One region of the Blautia sp. HCN-1074 genome, then DNA from elsewhere that is predicted to be linked to it. Evidence: predicted binding sites of a transcription regulator. Region 1 holds the regulator's gene; the other holds the start of a gene.
The links. The regulator HrcA, encoded in region 1, represses chaperone genes, less so after heat shock. The targets are predictions, from matches to a motif close to TGTTAGCACTCNNNNNNNNNGAGTGCTAACA.
Positions count from the first base shown of each region.

Region 2: a site for HrcA is predicted at 1,429-1,459, ahead of clpB (ATP-dependent chaperone ClpB). Genes of this name have one in related genera too.

Region 1 is NZ_JBBKBP010000001.1:112,955-116,377, forward strand. It holds gene dnaK (molecular chaperone DnaK) at 1-608, opposite strand, end outside; gene grpE (nucleotide exchange factor GrpE) at 669-1,313, opposite strand; gene hrcA (heat-inducible transcriptional repressor HrcA) at 1,331-2,371, opposite strand; gene uvrB (excinuclease ABC subunit UvrB) at 2,752-3,423, opposite strand, start outside.
Region 2 is NZ_JBBKBP010000001.1:301,954-305,376, reverse strand. It holds gene WKT11_RS01445 (NAD-dependent protein deacetylase, SIR2 family) at 1-533, shown strand, start outside; partial or broken gene WKT11_RS01440 (helix-turn-helix domain-containing protein) at 692-1,172, opposite strand; gene clpB (ATP-dependent chaperone ClpB) at 1,547-3,423, shown strand, end outside.

The DNA.
Region 1 (3,423 bases):
AAGTCATCACCACCAAGGCGGTTGTTACCTGCTGTGGAAAGAACTTCGATAACACCATCACCGATTTCGATTACAGATACGTCGAATGTACCGCCACCTAAATCGTATACCATGATCTTCTGTTCTTTTTCATTGTCAAGGCCATATGCAAGAGCTGCTGCTGTTGGCTCGTTGATAATACGTTTTACATCAAGACCGGCAATCTTACCGGCATCTTTTGTTGCCTGACGCTGAGCATCATTGAAATATGCAGGAACTGTGATAACTGCTTCTGTAACTTTCTCACCAAGGTATCCTTCTGCATCTTTTTTCAGTTTCTGAAGGATCATAGCAGAAATTTCCTGTGGGGAATATTTCTTGTCGTCGATTGTTACACGGTAGTCAGTACCCATCTCTCTTTTAATGGAAGAGATTGTTCTCTCTGCGTTTGTTACTGCCTGACGTTTTGCAGGTTCACCTACAAGACGTTCTCCTGTTTTTGTGAAAGCGACAACTGATGGTGTTGTTCTTGCGCCTTCTGTATTAGCGATAACTGTTGGCTGTCCACCTTCCATTACGGCTACACAGCTATTTGTTGTACCTAAGTCAATACCAATGATTTTTCCCATAATCTTGTTCCTCCTGTTTATTTTCAACTAGATTTGATATATTCTATATTTTCATGTAAATTAGTTGGCTACTTTTACCATACTGTGGCGGACTACGAAATCCTTGTAGGTGTAACCCTTCTGGAATTCTTCTACCACAATATTCTCACCAGCTTCTTCGTCCTCCACATGCATCACTGCATTGTGGAAGTTCGGATCAAATTCCTTACCAACTGCTTCAATCGGTTTCACGCCCAGCTCATCTAATGTTGTAATCAGCTGTTTGTAAATCATCTTCATGCCATCTGCAAAAGAATCTCCTTCAGGTGCCTGTGCAAGACCTCTCTCGAAGTTATCCACAACCGGAAGCATCTTCTCAACAATATCCTTGGCTCCGATGATATACATACTGGATTTCTCTTTTTCCGTTCTCTTACGGAAGTTATCGAATTCAGCCATGTTTCGTTTCAGTCTGTCTGTAAGTTCTTCAATCTGCTGTTCAAATTTATCTTTTTCTTTTTTCTTCTTGCCGAAGAAAGAAGTTTTTGATTTGCTGTCTTTCTTGTCATCCTGGGAAGCTTCCTCGTCTCCGTCCTCTACCGGGATTTCCTCTGTTTCTGCTTCACCGTTCTCTACAACCTCAGGTTCATTCTCAACAGTTTCTTCTGTTACCGGAGTCTCTGTTGTCTCTTCTTCCTGAGCTGTGTTCTTTGTTTCTTCTGACACTCTCTATTACCGCCTTTCTAACTCTCTTTCTTAATCAGTTCGTCCAGCTGGACTTTCAAAGCCTTCAGGCTGTCAACTACATTTGCATAATCCATACGCTTGGGACCGATGATACCGATGGTACCATGCATTCCTTCTCCAAGTTCGTAAGTGGCTGTGACCACACTGCAGTCTTTCATGGTCTGCACCGGCATCTCATCACCAATGTACACCTGAATTCCTGTGTTCTCGGTATCAGACATTCTCTCTTTCACCAGGTCTACCAGATCCTGCTTCTCTTCAAATGCTGAAATCAGCTCGCTCGCTTTGCTTGTGTCTGCAAGCTCCGGATACTTGAAAATGTTGGTTGCTCCTGAAGTATATATCTGCATATCATCTTCGTCTACCTGGATGGTGTCTGCCACTGCATCAAGGACTGTGCCAACCACAGAGCCATGTACACCTGCCTGTTCTTTCAGGCGGGCGATCATTCCCAGGTTGATGTCCTGAATAGGCACACCATTTAAGTTGGTGTTAAGAAGAAGATTTAATTTCAGGATTGTCTGATCGTCCATCTCCTCATCCAGATTGATGATCTGGTTTCGGATGACATTGTTATCACTCACTACTACTGCCACAAGCTGAAGTGGTGTCACTCGGGAAAGCTGGATGAATTTAATCTTGCTTCCGCTGTACTGTGGAACAGAGATCATTGTTGCATAGTTGGTATTGGAGGCAAGTACCTTTGCTACCTGTTTCAGCATTTTATCCAGTTTATCGGTTTTCTCTATCATGAGATCTTTGATTTCCTGAACCTCTGATTCCTTTTCTTTCATCAGCTCGTCTACGTAGAGGCGATAACCTTTATCAGAAGGAATTCTTCCGGCTGAGGTGTGGGGCTGTACGATATATCCCATATCTGTCAGGTCTGACATCTCATTCCGGATGGTGGCAGAGCTTACATTTAAATCTGCAAACTTGGAAATGGTCCGGGAACCCACCGGTTCGCCTGTTTCCATGTAGGTTTTGATGATGGCTTTTAGTATTTTCTTTTTACGATCATCTAATTCCTGATCCATGAAGTTCCACTCCTTTACTGCCTTTGTTTTTGGTTTGTTAGCACTCATGTTTTAGGAGTGCTAACACCTTATGCTCATAAGATAGCACTCTTGATTTGGTTTGTCAATATTATTTTGTGAATTTTTTGTTATTTTATGAACAATGGGAATTATTAAGATTATGTTATAGAAAGGGACGCGGGGAGAAAGTATTGATATTGTGTGCGGTTTCGGACGCTAAGAGATACTAAGTCTGCAGATTTCTGCGGACTTAGTATCTCTTAGCATCCTGCAAATGCACACAATATCAATACTTTCTCCCCGCTGGCTGTTCAGGACGATCATATAGGCGGGGCTCTCTCCTGGGAGGCGAATCGCCTCTTCTAAAACTCGGTGTAGAATTATTTGTCTAAAGTATCCAGATTCTTTTTCAGGTCGATCATTTTATCGCGGAGTTCGGCGGCTTGTTCGAAGTTGAGGTCTGCGGCTGCGGCGCGCATTTGTTTTTCTACCTGGGTGATGAGTTTGATAAGTTCTTTGCGGGTCATGGACTCTGGGTCTTTCTGGAGTCGGACTTCGGTTTCGGCTACTGCTTTGGATACGGCGATGAGGTCACGGACTGCTTTTTTGATAGTAGTCGGAGTAATTCCGTGTTCTTTGTTGTAGGCTTCCTGAATAGTTCGGCGGCGGTTGGTTTCGGTGATGGCTTTGTGCATGGAATCGGTCATGTTGTCTGCGTACATGATTACATGGCCTTCGCTGTTTCGGGCAGCTCGTCCGATGGTCTGGATGAGGGAGGTTTCGGAACGGAGAAAGCCTTCTTTGTCTGCATCCAGGATTGCTACCAGGGTGATTTCCGGGATGTCCAGGCCTTCCCTGAGGAGGTTGATTCCTACCAGTACATCAAAGACATCCAGACGCATATCGCGGATGATGCGGGCACGCTCTAAGGTATCGATATCGGAATGAAGATAGCGGACCCGGATTCCTACTTCTTTCATATATTCTGTCAGGTCTTCTGCCATTCGTTTGGTGAGGGTGGTGATCAGGATTTTGTGTTTCTTTGACACTTC
Region 2 (3,423 bases), 190 kb from region 1:
TGACCTCCAATGGCGAGGACCATTTCGTGCCTGTAGGATTTGACAGGGATAAAGTCTTTGAGATGGAAGGCCGTCTCACCCAGTCCCGGTGCCAGAATGGATGCGGAACAGATCCTTACGAAAACCAGAATGAAATTCTCAAAATGGCGAAAGCTGAAAAAAACGGACAGATCCCCTCAGAACTGGTCCCCTGCTGTTCCTGCTGTGGAGGGCCAGTTACGGTCAATATGGCAAACAGCAATGCATTCTTTCAGACCGAACAGTTCCAAAAGAAAATGCAAGACTATCAGAACTTTATTAAGAAATATCATGGTAAAAGACTAGCGATCCTGGAATTGGGCGTGGGATGGCGAAACCGTATGATCAAAGAGCCTTTCATGAGCCTTGCTGCTTCTGAACCTGAAGCAGTTTATATCACCTTCAATAAAGGAGAAGTCTATATTCCTTCAGCAATTGCCGGAAAGTCGATCGGGGTAGATGGAGATATTGGGGAAGCGCTGAAAGAAATATGTCTGGCAAGAGAGAACCTATAGGGTTGTTTATATATTTCTATTTAGACAATTAATTTTTCTGAATGGACAATGCAAAAAAGGCACTGAAAACCGTAGAAATATTGGATTTTCAGTGCCTTTTCTATTAGTTAAAGAGAAAAAATATAATAAATTTAAGTTTTGCTAAGTTTCGCTAAATTCTATTCGTTTGAGCATCGCCATTGCTTTGAAGGTTCACGTTTTCCACAATCATCACAAGTCTGCGGCCAGTTAATTTTCCATTCAAAATATTCATCTCTGGTAATTTTACCAGATTTCAGTTCTTCTTTTCTAAGAGTCCATTCTTTCAAAAAATCATTAAGAATCCCATAATTAAACCACATGCCAACAGGCGAATGTGCGGGCCAGCTATCAGAATCATGGTAGCGAATAGCTGTATCGTCACTGGAATTTGAGTTTTCGCCTGGATAAGTCTCTGATTGAAAGAGATTGATCATACCGGGATTAAATTCATCAATCCAGAACAAAATTTCCATCAGTTCAGAAGCATTCATTGTAGTTGGTTTCGTATTGAGCAAGGCGATTTGCACCTTTATCGCCCCAGCCGAGGACTGCACCGAGTTCTGCCTGTGTCATATTCCGGAATGTCCGGATTTTTTTTATTTTATCACCAATTGTCATATCAGATTTCCTACTTTCTATTTGATAAAAGATTTGTCGTAAAAATGTGGTCAAATCAAGAAAATTGAGTGCGAAAGCAAGTGAAAAATCCCTGTGAAGTAGTGGATACGCCATGCACAGCTCGGGAAAGATTTCCCTCGCTGTAGGGCTGTCGCCCTATAAAATAGCAAAAAAAGACGTCCTTGCAAGTAAACTTGCAGGGCGTTTTTTTCACCATTTAGCATGGCTCGTAGCGTTAACAAATTCTTCACAAAATAATTAGCACTCAACGCTTGACAGTGCTAACAACATGTGTTATATTACATGCAGAACAAAGAAAACAACATATTTCTCCTTTGGGAGAGATATTTCTCATATAAGAGGAGGGTTAGCCTATGAATATCAGTAAATTTACACAGAAATCCGTACAGGCTGTCCAGGATCTGGAGAAGGTTGCTTATCAGTTTGGCAACCAGGAGATTGAGGAGGAGCATCTTTTATATGCTCTGCTGGAACAGGAAGACAGCCTGATTCTTAAACTGATCGAGAAGATGGAGATAGATAAAGATTATTTCAGAAATTCTCTGAATCAGGCGCTGGATGCTAAGGTTAAGGTATCCGGCGGTGAACTTCGTTTCGGACAGTATCTGAACAAGGCTCTGGTCAGTGCAGAGGATGAAGCAAAGGCAATGGGAGATGAATATGTCTCTGTAGAGCATCTCTTCCTTGCTTTATTAAGATATCCAAGTCCAAGCATGAAGAAGCTGTTTCAGGAATTTGGTATTACTAAGGAACGTTTCCTGCAGGCACTTTCTACAGTACGAGGCAATCAGCGTGTAGTCAGTGACAATCCGGAAGCTACTTATGATACTTTGAATAAATATGGTGAGGATTTAGTCGAAAAGGCACGTAACCAGAAGCTGGATCCTGTGATCGGACGTGATGAGGAAATCCGTAATATCATCAGAATCCTTTCCCGTAAGACCAAGAATAATCCTGTACTTATCGGTGAGCCTGGTGTAGGTAAGACTGCAGCAATCGAAGGTCTTGCTCAGAGGATTGTGGCAGAGGATGTGCCGGAAGGCTTGAAGGATAAGAAGATTTTTGCCCTGGATATGGGTGCTCTGGTAGCAGGTGCCAAATACAGAGGTGAGTTTGAGGAACGTCTGAAAGCAGTCCTTGAAGAAGTAAAGAAGAGTGAAGGAAACATTATTCTTTTCATTGATGAGTTACATCTGATCGTTGGTGCAGGTAAGACTGACGGAGCCATGGATGCAAGCAATATGCTGAAACCTATGCTTGCCAGAGGTGAGCTTCACTGTATCGGTGCCACAACTCTGGATGAGTACCGTCAGTATATTGAGAAAGATGCCGCTCTGGAACGTCGTTTCCAGCCTGTTATGGTAGATGAACCTACAGTGGAGGATACCATTTCCATCCTTCGTGGTCTGAAGGAGAGATATGAGGTCTTCCATGGTGTTAAGATCACAGACAGTGCGCTGGTTGCAGCAGCTACACTTTCACATAGATATATCACAGACCGTTTTCTTCCTGATAAGGCCATTGACCTGGTGGATGAGGCCTGTGCCCTGATCAAGACAGAGCTGGACTCCATGCCTTCAGAGCTGGATGAACAGCGCCGTAAGATCATGCAGCTGGAGATCGAGGAATCTGCACTGAAGAAAGAGACAGATAACCTGAGTAAGGAACGTCTGGAAACACTTCAGAAGGAGCTGGCAGAGCTTCGTGATACCTTTAATACACAGAAAGCACAGTGGGATAATGAGAAGCATTCTGTAGAGAAATTACAGAAGCTTCGTGAGCAGATTGAGGATGTGAATAAGCAGATTCAGAAAGCAAAACAGAACTATGATCTGGAGAAGGCTGCACAGTTACAGTACGGCGAACTTCCGAAATTACAGCAACAGCTGGAAATCGAAGAAAAGAGTGTCAAAGAAAGTGACAGAAGTCTGGTACATGAGGCAGTTACTGATGATGAGATCGCAAGGATCATTTCCAGATGGACCGGTATTCCTGTAACAAGACTGACAGAAGGCGAGAGAGCGAAACTCCTTACTCTGGAAGATCAGCTTCATAAGAGAGTTGTAGGCCAGGATGAAGGTGTGAAGAGGGTTACAGATGCGATCCTTCGTTCCAAAGCCGGCATCAAGGATCCGACCAAACCTATCGGTTCTTTCCTGTTCCTTGGTCCTACAGGTGTAGGTAAGACAGAGCTTGCCAAGACTTTAGCAGAGAATCTGTTTGATGATGA